One region of the Mesorhizobium sp. WSM4837 genome, then DNA from elsewhere that is predicted to be linked to it. Evidence: predicted binding sites of a transcription regulator. Region 1 holds the regulator's gene; each other region holds the start of a gene.
What was found. The regulator LexA, encoded in region 1, represses DNA repair genes until DNA is damaged. The targets are predictions, from matches to a motif close to TGTTCNNNNTGTGTTCNG.

Region 1 (4,165 bases):
ATCGCCGTCGTGGTCCTTACGGCATTGTGTGCGGCCGTCACGCGCTCACGCCGCAAAACGCACCTGTGCTTCATGGCAGCGTTGCTGTGCGCGCTTGGTGTGCTCGCCGCCAAGGTTGAAACCTGGCGCGCCGGAACGAAGATGCTCGGTTCGGAAATCCAGACCCGGCTGACCGGCCGTGTCGTCAGGCTCGACCAAATGGCGAACGGCCGGATCAGGCTGACCATCGATGTGATGTCGACCGCCCGGCCGACACTGCGTTATGCACCCGAACGTGTCAGGGTGTCGGCACGCAAGATTCCCGCTGAGATGACCGCAGGCTCGGTGGCAACCGGCTATGTGAGGCTTCTGCCTCCGACTGGCCCGGTCAGACCGGACAGCTTTGACTTTTCCTTTGACAGCTATTTCGCCGGTATCGGTGCCAGTGGCTTTTTCCTCGGCAGTCCAAAGATCGTCGTCTCCGAAGATGCACCGTTAACCGCACGCCTTTCTTCGTCGATCGAGAAGGCGCGCGAAACCATCGCCGACCATATCAGGGACAGCATCGGTGGTGCCGAGGGGGAGATTGCCGCTGCGCTGATCGTCGGCGTGCGTGCCGGCATCCCCGAAGAGATAAACGAATCGATGCGGCGCACCGGCATCTACCACATCATCTCCATTTCCGGCCTGCACATGGCGCTTGTCGCCGGCACCGTCATGGGATTGCTGCGCAGCGCCTTTGCGCTGTTTCCCGACTTTTCGTCGCGCCGGCCGGTCAAGAAATATGCGGCTGCTGCCGCACTCGTCTCCATCGCTGCCTATCTGATTTTCTCCGGTATCGTGGTCGCGGCTGAACGCAGCTTCATCATGCTGGCGGTAATGCTTGTCGCCGTGCTGTTCGACCGGGCGGCACTCACCATGCGCAACCTGGCGATTTCGGCCATCGCCGTCATCGTCGTGTCGCCGCACGAGGTGGTCGGCCCAAGCTTCCAGATGTCCTTCGCTGCGACTGCGGCTCTCGTGGGCGCCTATGCCAGTTGGTCCGACTTTCGTGCCGACAAGGCCAAGGCGCCGCGACAGCGACGGTCACCGGCCGCTTTCGTCACGCGCAAGCTCGTCGCTGGGGCAGGCACCATCGCAATGACCTCCATCATTGCCGGCAGCGCCACCGCGCTCTTCGCCATCTGGCACTTCCAGCGCGTCTCGCCGCTCAGCCTGTTCGCCAATCTGGCGGTCATGCCGATCGTCACGATCGTCATGTTCCTGGCCGTCCTCAGCGCCTTGGCAATGCCTTTCGGCCTCGACGGCCCTTTCCTCTACATGATGGGCAAGGGCCTGACGGCGATGATTGCAATTTCGGGATGGATCTCGGAGCGTTCGCCGGTCGATGCAGTCGGCCTGATTTCGTTGCAATCGGTTCTGCTGGTGACGGTCGCCCTGGTCATCGCCACGATGGCCACGACGTGGCTGCGGGTTGCGGCACTTCCCTTTGCGCTCGCCGGCCTGCTGACGATTTCCGAGACGCGCACCCCCGACGTGCTGATCTCGGAGGATGCGCATCTGGTGGCACTGCCGATCGGCGGCGGCGAACTTGCCGTCAACCGGGTGCGTTCGAACGAATTCACCACCGACAACTGGAAACATGCGCTGGTTTCAACAACGATCGTCGAGCCGGAGACATTCGAAAAAGGAGATGTGCGGTTCGACATCGCCGATCCGGCCGACCTGCCGCCGGGAGCGCCTTTCACCTGCACTGCCGGCCTGTGCCTGGCCCGGCATCCGTCCGGCGCGCTCATCGCGCTCGCCGACAACCGTGAAACCGCGCGGCCGGCCTGTGCCTTTGCGGATTTGATCGTCATCGACGATGCCACAGCCTATTACAAACCCTGCCGCAACCCGCTGGTTCTCGTCGTCACCAAACGGCAGCTCGCTCGCATGGGCAGTGCCGCCGTCTTCTTCGATCCGCTATCGGCGACGACGCGCGCAGAAATCCGTTTTGCCGTCAGACAGCCATATAGGCCCTGGCATGAGCAGCGGCGATTTTCGCGCGAGGCGAGGGGCCTGCCGCCATACCGCAGGGCCGAGAAACCCAGGAAGCCCGCCGTTCAGTAACGCCGGATCAATCCGACGAGCTTGCCCTGCACCTTGACCCGGTCCGGCCCGAAGATGCGCGTCTCGTAGGCCGGATTGGCGGCTTCCAGTGCGATAGAGGCACCTTTGCGGCGAAATCGCTTCAGCGTCGCTTCCTCCTCGTCGACCAGAGCGACAATGATCTCGCCAGGCTGGGCGGTGTCGGCGTTGCGGATGATGACCGTGTCGCCGTCGAAGATGCCGGCCTCGATCATCGAATCACCCTTGACCTCCAGCGCGTAGTGCGTGCCGCCGGTGATCATGTCCGGTGGCACCGAGATCGAATGCGTCTGGTGCTGGATGGCGTCGATCGGCACACCGGCAGCGATGCGGCCCATCACCGGTATGGAAACGGTGGCAGCGACGTCGTCGTCATTGCCGGCCGCACGCATGCGCGAAGGCGCCGGCTTGATCTGGCGTCCGAGGCCGCCCTGCCCAAGGGAGCCTTGAATGACGCTCGGCGAGAATTTGCGCGCCGCATTGAGGCCCGGCGCGATTGAATCGGGCAGGCGCAGCACCTCCAGCGCGCGGGCGCGGTTGGGCAGGCGGCGAATGAAACCGCGTTCCTCCAGCGCCGTGATCAGCCGGTGGATCCCCGATTTGGAGGCGAGGTCGAGCGCTTCCTTCATCTCGTCGAACGAGGGCGGAATGCCGCTTTCCTTCAGCCGCTCGTGAATGAACATCAGCAGTTCATGTTGTTTGCGTGTCAGCATCGCGACCCCCAACAGAATCAGAAAAACAAACCCAGAACAAACACTATCTGTTCCAGTTGTGTTCCGCAACCATTTAAAGTTTAATGAATGTGTTGACGTTTTGTTCAGCGTAGCATCAGCACGCTGCAGGCGGCGCCCGCTGCGGCCGCGGGAGCGAATGGCTCGCGCACGACCAGTCCGTTGGCGTCGGCCAGCATTCTGAGCATCGAGGAATCCTGGACACTGAACGGCGTTGCCTCAAGCGTGCCAGCTTCTTCCTTCACCACCGCGCGTACATAGTCCTGCCTGAGATCGTTGGCCGGCATGGCGGCGCCGAGCCGCGCCTGACGCATGTCCTGGCGGAACGCGCGGCCGCCGAGCCGCGCCAGCAGCGGCTTCAGAAAGAGCTGCGTGCCGACCAGGCTGGCCACCGGATTGCCAGGCAGGCCGATGCAGCGGATGGCGCCCAGCCGCCCGAACATCAGTGGCTTGCCGGGCCGCATGGCGATTTTCCAGAAATCGAGCGCCATGCCTTCGCCGGTCAGCACGTCATGGACGAGGTCGTGGTCGCCGACCGAGGCGCCGCCCAGCGTAACGATGACGTCCGCGCCTGCGGCGACGGCTTTTTTCACCAGCGCGGCGATCGCCTCCTTGCGGTCGGGGGCGATGCCGAGATCGAGTGCGCAGGCGCCGACCGAGCGGGCCGCGGCGGCGACGCCATAGGCATTGGAGGAGATGATCTGGTCGGGGCCAAGGTCGCTGCCCGGCGGCAGCAATTCGTCGCCGGTGGCGATGATGGCGACCAGCGGCCGTTTCACCACGCGGACCTGCTGGTGGTTGGCCGACGCCGCCAGCGACAATGCCGCGGGATCAAGCAGGCGGCCCTTCTCCAGCAGCATGTCGCCCTGCAAGAAATCGAGCCCGAGGCGGCGGATGTTGCGGCCTTCAACCGTCGGCGCGGTCACTTCGACCATGCCGCCGCCGAGGTCGCGGACATTCTCCTGGATGACGATGGTGTCGGCGCCTCCGGGAAGCGGCGCGCCGGTGAAGATGCGCACGGCCTGCGCCGCGCCGACTGTTCCGGCAAAGCCTCGTCCGGCCGGCGCCATGCCGATCACCGAAAGTCTCGCGGGCACGGACGCGACATCGTCGGCCCGCACGGCATAGCCGTCCATGGCCGACGCGTTGAATGGCGGCTGGGTGCGGAGCGCCATGAGCGGCTCCGCCAGCACGCGGTCGGCGGCATCCATCAGGGCGACGCTTTCAGCCGGCAAGGGCGCAGCATCCGCAAGCAGGTGCTCGAGCGCCTCGGCGACCGCAAGCAGCGCCATTATTGGCCTGCCCCCTGGGCATCCGCCTTGTAG
Region 2 (4,165 bases), on a different contig from region 1:
TCGAAGATGCCGTCGCCCCGGCCGACAAGGTTTTTGCGCGCGAAAAACTGGCCGGCATCTTCGCCAACCGCCCCGGCCTACGCTGCGAGATGATCGTGCGCATCAACCCGCTCTCCAGCGAATGGGGCGCCAAGGACTTGCTGGCGGCGGCAAGCTGCGAGCCCGACGCCATCCTGCTGCCCAAGGTCGACACGCCGCGCGACGTCCTGGAAGCCGGCGACGTCCTCGACGACTATTTTTCACCCGACGCGGTGAAGCTGTGGGCGATGATCGAGACGCCCAAGGCGCTGCTCAACATCGGCCCGATTGCCGAGCTTGGCCGCGATCCGGCCTCGCGGCTGGTCTGTTTCGTTGCCGGAACGAACGACCTGGTCAAGGACACCGGCATTCTCGCTACGCCCGACCGGCGCTATCTCACGCCATGGCTGATGCAGATGGTGCTCGCAGCACGCGCCGGTGGCCTCGACCTGCTTGACGGTGTCTTCAACGATTTTCGTGATCTGGACGCTTTTGCGCGCGAATGCACGGAAGCAGCCGCCATGGGGTTCGACGGCAAATCGCTGATCCACCCGGCCCAGATCGATGCCGCAAACCGCGCCTTTGCACCATCTGCCGAAGCCGTGGCCGAGGCGCGTGCGGTCAAGGAGGCCTTCGCGCTTGCCGAAAATGCCGGCAGGCAAGTCATTGCGCTGAACGGAAAAATGCTCGAGCGGCTGCATCTGGCGCAGGCCGAGAAACTGCTGGCGAAGGCGGCCGCCAGCGCCAGCGGGACATGATCGCAACCCACCACAGGAATGAAAAATGAAACTCTACCGCTTTCTGTCCGGCCCGGACGATTCCAGCTTCTGCCACAAGGTGACGGCAGCGCTGAACAAGGGCTGGCACCTGTTCGGCTCGCCGACCTATTCCTACGACAAGCAGACCAAGGTCATGCGCTGCGGCCAGGCCGTAGTGAAGGATGTCGAGGGCCAGGAATACGGGCCCGACACCAAGCTCAGCGATTGGTAGATTTGCAAAGCTCGACGCAGGGTGTGTTGAGATTCAGGTCAGGCCGCGCCGGAGTCGAAGACGGGCGCGAAGCGACCAGACTGGGTAGTTTCCGAGAACCGGAGCGGAGCGTACTTTTGGGTGTGAGCACCGGAAGCGCAGGGAACTGCCGTTCGCAGGCCGGCATCACCTTAATATCAGCACAGCCTACTCGGCCGCCTCTTCGATCCGCTCCATATCGTCGTCCGACAGGCCGAAATGGTGGCCGATCTCGTGGATCAGCACATGGGTGACGATGTCGCCCAGCGTCTCCTCGTTCTCGGCCCAGTAATCGAGGATGGCGCGGCGGTAGAGCGTGACGCGGTTCGGCCCCTCGCCGGTCTGCGGATTCCAGCGCTCGGCGATGCCGCGCCCCTCGAACAGGCCGAGCAGGTCGAAAGGCGTTTCCAGCGACAGGTCGTCCATGATTTCGTCGGTCGGGAATTCGGCGATCTGGATGACGATCTCGCCGGTCAGCTTGCGAAACTCCTCCGGCAGATGGGCGTAAGCTTCTAGCGCCAGGAACTCCATTTCCTCCATCGACGGCGAAAGCTCGTCGTGCCAGGTACGGGTTTTGTAGATGCGGGCCATGCTTTGTCCTTCTGATCCCGGCATATAGGCTTTCGCGCCGGACTCGGCAATTGGCCGGGTTGCCGTCCACGCGCGGCAGGAATAAATTCCCCATGACTGCGCCCATGACTCCGCTTGACTCTTCGGCCGCCCTCTGGAATCTATTAGAACATAACAGGAACAATTGTGAGTGGAAGCTGACCGTCATGGCGACAAGCGCCGTGGCGCGGGAGACTGTTTTTGCCCTGCGCCGCCAGATCGCGAAGATCGAGGGAACGCTGCCCGAGCGCCTGCAGGCGCCGGCCGCAGCCCCCGTTGATGCGCCCCGGAATCCAACAGCTGATGTCACTCCCGGGGATCCAACAGCTGATGTCACGCCCAAAAAAATCACGCCCAAAAATCTGACAATCGTCCGCCGCGGCCTCGCCGTGGCGCCGCCCGATGCGTTTCTGCGCACCGGCGCCGAAGATCTCGATACTGCGCTCGGCGGCGGCCTGCCGAAGGCGGCGCTGAGCGAGATCCATGGCGCCGCGACCCGCGATGCCGGGGCCGTCGCCGGCTTCGCCCTGTCGCTCGTCAGCCTGATCCTCAAACAGGGGCCGCGACTGCCGGTCCTGTGGATCGGCACCGCGGAAATCTTCCGCGAGGCCGGCTTCCCCTATGCCACAGGACTTCATCGCCTTTTCGGCATCGAGCCGGAGCAATTGCTGTTTTCCGAGGCGCCAAGGCTCCTCGATGCGCTGTGGACCGCCGAGGAGGCCGCCCGGATGACGGCGCTCGCCGCCGTCATCCTCGAAATCCGCGGCAGTCCGCAGCGGCTGGACCTCACCGCGACGCGGCGGCTGCACGCCCGGGCACAGAGCGCCGGCCGGCCGGTGTTTTTGCTGCGCCAGGCCGGCGAACCCGAGCCGACGGCGGCACCCGTCCGCCTCGTCCTGTCGGCGGCGCCGTCGGCACCACGCCAGACGATCGCCGGGCCGCTCGCCGGCTCGATCGGCCGTCCCGCCTTCACCGTCAGCATCGGCAAGAGCCGCACCGCCTTGCCAGGACAATTCACACTGGAGTGGAACCCCGATGAACGCAGTTTCGAGGAAAGAAGGGCCGGGGAAAGACGGCAAGAACGGGCAGCGAATCCTGTCCCTGTGGTTTCCGCATCTCGCCGCGGAAAGGATCCTGCGCCAGCGTCTGGGGCGGTCCTGGCGTTCGCGGCCGTCGGATCACCTGCCGCTGGTGATCAGCCATCGCCAGGCGAACGCGCAGCGCATCGCCGCCCTCGACGAGCGGGCTGAGGCGCTTCATCTGAAGCGCGGCATGGGCATAGCCGACGCGCGCGCCATGCATCCGTCGATCGACGTCGTGGAAGCCGATCCCGAGGCCGACCGCCGCCTGCTCGAAAGCCTCGCCGACTGGTGCGACCGCTACACTCCGCTGGTGGCGATCGACGCAGCCGATGGCCTGTTCCTCGACGTCACCGGCTGCACCCATCTTTTCGGCGGCGAACGGGCGATGCTGGACGACATCCTGTCGCGCTTTTTCCATCAGGGTTTCGATGTCCGCGCCGGCCTTGCCGCCACACCAGGTGCAGCCTGGGCGGCAGCGCGGTTTTCTGGTGATCGCATCGTCCCCGGTGGCGAGGAGGAAGCGCTTCTCGCGCCCTTGCCGCTGGCGGCGCTGCGCATCGAGCCTGACATCCGCGCCAGCCTGGAAAGCGTCGGCCTGCGCACGGCGGGCGCCGTCATGGCAGCACCGCGCGCGCCGCTCGCCCGCCGCTTCGGCAGATCGCTGCTTTTGCGTCTCGACCAGGCGCTCGGCCGCCTCGACGAGGCGGTGTCGCCGCGCCTGCCGGTGGCGCCGCTTTCGGTCGAACGCCATCTCGCCGAACCGATCATGCTGACCGACGAAATAGAGCGGCTGGTGAAAATGCTGGCGACGACATTGAAGGCGGACCTCGAGCGCCGCGGCGAGGGCGCAAGAAGGCTGGCGCTGCTGCTTTTCCGCGTCGACGGCGCCGTCAGCCGCATCGCCGTCGGCACCTCGCGGCCGTTGCGCGAGCCGTTGCTGATCCAGAAATTGTTCCACGAGAGGCTTGCCGCGCTCGAACAGGACATCGATGCCGGCTATGGCTTCGATCTCGTGCGCCTCTCGGTGCTGTCGGCCGCGGCCTTCGACATGCAGCAGGCGGATCTGACCGGCGAGACGCGCGATGACGGCGCCGACATCGCCCTTTTCGCCGACCGCATCCGCGCCCGGCTCGGCGACAGCGCGGTTTTGAAACCGGTTGCCGTCGAGAGTCATCTGCCCGAGCGCGCCGTCGCCACGCATCCCTATGCGGAGGCGCCGCAAAGGGTCTCTGCGCCGAAGCAGCCGGGCAAGATGAAAGACACTAGGCCTGTCTTTCCGCCGGAACGGCCGATCCGGCTGTTCCGTTCGCCCGAACCGATCGAGGTGCCGGCCACCGAAATGCCTGAGGGACCGCCGATGAATTTCCGCTGGCGGCGGGCTCTCTACCGGGTGGCGCGCGCCGAAGGGCCGGAACGCATCGCCGCGGAATGGTGGCGGGAGGCAGCGG
Region 3 (4,165 bases), on a different contig from region 1:
CGCGGCAAATCCTGCATCAAGAACCTCTACATCAATCTCAAAATTCAGCCGCAGGGACCGGGCATCAAGATTGGAGGAACCTATATAAGCCCAAACTCCATCGACCGACAGCAGCTTCGAATGATCGAACGAGCCCTGCGTGCGCCATACGCGGCAATAGTGCTTCAGGACCTGATCGAATTGCGCCGTCATCGCCCGGTCTACAAGGAAAAGATTGTTCATCGCCGGTACCACGATGTCGATCTCGACACCTCGCCTGGCCGCGGTCGTCAGCGCGCTGATCAGTTCCCGATCCGGCAGGAAATAGGGCGACATGATGCGGATCGATTTGCGGGCGACGGAAAATGCCCCGATCAGCAAGTTGTGGTTCGTTTCGATGCTGGCATCCGGCCCGGATGCAACCGCCCGCGCCAGCATCGGTTGAGCGGGAGCCGCGGGAAACGTGGCCACTTGCCAGGTGTCGCCTTTCAGGAACTCGCCGCTCACGAAGCGCCAATCTTCGGCGGCAACCGAAAAAAGGTCGGCCACGACCGGCCCGGTGACCTGAAAATGCGTGTCCCTCGCGCTGGAGGAGCCGGCGAACTCGGCTGAGAATCCCTTTCGGATGTTCATCCCTCCGGTGAACGCAATCGTGCCATCGACGACCAGGATCTTCCGGTGCGTTCTGAGGTTGGCGTAGGGAAGACGCAGGCCCATGACAATGTTGCCGTTGAAGAGGTCTGCCGGGATTCCCGCCTCTCGCAGGCGCCCAAGAATGCTGGGGACGGAGTAACGCGCCCCGACGGCATCGATCAGCACGCGAACGCTGACACCCCGCTGGACGGCTCGCGCGAGAGATTCCACGAAAAGCCGCCCGACATCGTCATTGTCGAAGATGTAGGTCTCGAGAAGGACAGTGCGTTGAGCGCCGTCAATCGCTCGGCACATTGCGGCATAGGCCTCGTCACCTGTCTCCAATATCGCAATCGCGTTTCCCGAGGTCAGGGCACGCCGGGCCACCCTGTCGCCCAATGTCTTCAAGCCGGTGAAGCGTTGGCCGTACCGCTCGGCAATCAATTCCTCGGCGGCAAAGTTGCGCTCATGTTTTGCGGAAGCCGCCTCGCTGGAAGGGGGCCGCATGGCGCTGATCGTTGCACGACGAATGCGGTTTATGCCGGCAACGGCGTAGATGATCGCGCCGAGGAATGGCGACAGGAACATCACGCCGACCCAACCTGTGGCGGCGCGGACGTCTTCCTTCGTCATTATGGCGTGGACGATGCCGATGGCCGCCATCACCACCGAAATGATCGCGAGGACCTGGGGCCAATGAGTCATCAAGGTCTGCAACATCGCCAGGACTATCCAGCGAGCGGTTGCAGAACGCAATGCAACTCATCCCCGGGGTCAGACCACGGTAACAAACTGGACAGAGCCGCTGTCGGGTTCGATGGAACGGCCCCGTCGCCGGAGGCCAACAGCCACGAGCGGGCACTACAGGCCTAACTTCTCCCGGAGTGCATCGATGCGTTTAGAGGCTTCCGCCTTGCTGAGGCCGTCAGCATAGGCGTCAGGGTCGTCGGCCTGTTCGGCCAAAGTTTTCAAATAGGAGGCTTGTGCGGGGGTCATGGGATCATCTCCGCTGATCCAATCTTCCGGGTCCTTTTCGACATTTGCCGATGCCTCGATTTTTGGGTTGTGCCGGTCACCCATGATCAATCTCCCTTGATGATCACCACAATGAGAATGATCATGATTTGTTCCGCCAGATTGGTATGCGCGTCGCGTCCGCCCGCGTAGGCCTCAAATCGGTGAGGACGCCCGTGAGCAGCGATCAGGGCATTGGAACCGTGCCTGGCTCATAAACGACCCCCAACTCGGGAGTCGGCTTCTTCAAATTTTTTGGCCTTCAGCCATGTGCTCGACAGTCCGCTCCTGTAGCGGCTGTCGGCGCGCTTCGAGATGATTCCATTGAGCCCGATCTTCTCGACGGTGCGGAAGAGCGCCAGCGCGCTGCCCTCGAAATGCTCACTGTATTGGATCTTGCCGAGGCCAGGCTCAATCAGTTGCCACAGCGCCTGCTTGCGCTGCAGCAGCGGCAAGGAGCCTAGATCGTGGCCGTCGAGATGGAGGATATCGAACGCGACGAACACCAGCCGGCTCGGCTCGTTCCAGATCGCCACTTCCAGCGCAGGGCAATCGAAAGCGCTCTGCTCGCCGGGAACAATGACTTCGCCGTCGAGAATGGTAGTCCGGCATGGCAGATCGACGGCTAGTGCGATGGGCCAGTATTTCGTGGTCCAGTCGCGGCCGTTCTTGTTGTAAAGACGCTTACCGCCATTATCGATGATGATCTGGGTTCGATAGCCGTCGAGATTGGCCTCGTGGACCCAGCCCTCACCTTCAGGCGGCCGCTCGACCCGAGTCGGGATCTGCGGCGGAAGAAACTCCAGCCGGCCGCCAACGACCTTGGCACGCTTACTCAATGACGCCACCTTGACCGCGCAGCGGCGGCTATCGGCACAGGCAGCACGACATCTCCCCAACATGATGCCTGCCACCTGTGCCGAGCCCCCGTCAAGCCGCCGAGCCCCCGCCAAGCATTGCAAGCATCTACGCACGAAGCCGATCTGTCGTTAGCTTTGCATCCTAATACTTATCCCGGCGTACATATCTTGCCCGGCGCGGCGCTCTTGCACCGTTCCCGACCGGCTAATTGCTGTCCGGGATCGCCGCCAGCCTACGCAGCCCTTTGCTGGTGAGATAATCCGGGCTAGAGCGGTTCGTCATTTCAAGGAACCGCAGAACCGCTCTATCTCTTTGTTTCTAGACTTGGCAAACATACGACTCGCGCTCTCAACAAGTGTCTTATGCTGCGTAGTTGCAATGTATGCTCCGCTGTGATGCGCGGCGACATCGATGAACAGTCGGTTGATAAATCGGGGATCGGCTATAATTGATGGCGCGGTGAACGCGACACGAAAATATTCTGGTTCATCCCGATCTTGTACTCAGCTTCCGAGCGCTTTGAGCCAATGTTCAAAGGAAGAGGCCTCCTCGTGTCCGGCATGCGAAACGGAGTTGGCGGGGCGCGGTAACACCACGGAGCTTCGGACTTCGCGGGGGCTGTAGCCGAATTCCTTGCTAAAAGCTCGGCTGAAATTAGCCGCTGAACTAAACCCGACGGCTTCGGCAATATTAACAATGCGCCGGCTGTCCGCCGGATCGCTAAGCGCAACATGGGCTGCCAGAAGTCGGCGACTTTGTATGTAGTGGAGAACACCACCGCTCGGTTCGAACAACTGATAAAGACGCGTCCGCGAGACGCCGAGCGCCCGGCACATTGAATCCGGCGTCAGATGAGCCGCATCCAGATTGTTGTGGACGTATCGACGGGCTCGCTCCATCAGCGCGACACTCACCAATTGTTCGGTGGCCGCGGCATGTTCCGCCGGGGGCGAGAGGCAGGCAATGATCATGCTGCGGGTTGCGTGCACGATGCGGGGCAGATCGTCAACCGTGAGACTGCGCAGTCTTGCTTCGATGTTCTTGAGGTAGTCGAGCAAAAGGTTGGCAAAGTTGCCGGACAGAATTGAATTATTCTTTGCGTCCAGGGCTGCCGCCGCATCGGCGAACAAATCACGCGGCAAATAGAGAAAGAGACTTTGGGATTCCGTTGCCCTCCCCCGAAACGGGTAGCCAAGCGATCTAATCTCCAATTTGCCCGGCTGGTTTTCCGCTACGCGGCGATCGACCTCCGTCCACGACCGGCCAGTATGCGGCAAAGCGATATACCAGTGATCGATCGAGCTGGACCGAAGCTTCGCAGCAGAACGCATATAACTATGTGCCGGTGCGCGCTGTTGAACGATCAGCATGCCGCCGAGGTTCCAAGCCGTGTGGTCGGCGGGAAAGCCATCGTCGAGCGATTTGTCATCCGGCAACTTGATCTCGACAAGCGGAGCCATATGCGCCTGCCAAGCGACGAATTGATCTTCTGGCGCCAGTTCGAGCGTCGAAAAGGGCAAAGGTTCGAGCGCCGGCGCAAGTGACGGGGCAGCCTCATTGTAAGGCTGAGCTTCGCGCGGCCAACGACGTCGATCGCGCTCAAGCGCCTGCCTCGCAAGCGCCTTGTCCTGCCTCTTAGCGTCCATCGCGTAGTGCCGTATCCGATTCCGGTATGCCC

Region 2: AC0L3D_RS13315 (ImuA family protein) is a predicted target of LexA. The motif match lies at 1,762-1,779, and genes of this name have one in related genera.
Region 3: AC0L3D_RS07145 (DUF3072 domain-containing protein) is a predicted target of LexA. The motif match lies at 1,727-1,744, and genes of this name have one in related genera.

Annotation. Positions count from the first base shown of each region.
Region 1 is NZ_JBVVQE010000025.1:76,843-81,007, reverse strand. It holds gene AC0L3D_RS16880 (ComEC/Rec2 family competence protein) at 1-2,091, shown strand, start outside; gene lexA (transcriptional repressor LexA) at 2,085-2,822, opposite strand; gene AC0L3D_RS16870 (molybdopterin molybdotransferase MoeA) at 2,927-4,132, opposite strand; gene moaC (cyclic pyranopterin monophosphate synthase MoaC) at 4,132-4,165, opposite strand, start outside.
Region 2 is NZ_JBVVQE010000018.1:95,047-99,211, forward strand. It holds gene AC0L3D_RS13300 (HpcH/HpaI aldolase/citrate lyase family protein) at 1-776, shown strand, start outside; gene AC0L3D_RS13305 (DUF1737 domain-containing protein) at 802-1,008, shown strand; gene AC0L3D_RS13310 (metallopeptidase family protein) at 1,195-1,617, opposite strand; gene AC0L3D_RS13315 (ImuA family protein) at 1,803-2,885, shown strand; gene AC0L3D_RS13320 (DUF6504 family protein) at 2,827-4,165, shown strand, end outside.
Region 3 is NZ_JBVVQE010000009.1:16,243-20,407, forward strand. It holds gene AC0L3D_RS07140 (phospholipase D-like domain-containing protein) at 1-1,332, opposite strand, end outside; gene AC0L3D_RS07145 (DUF3072 domain-containing protein) at 1,474-1,692, opposite strand; gene AC0L3D_RS07150 (ATP-dependent DNA ligase) at 1,839-2,540, opposite strand; gene AC0L3D_RS07155 (helix-turn-helix domain-containing protein) at 2,991-4,133, opposite strand.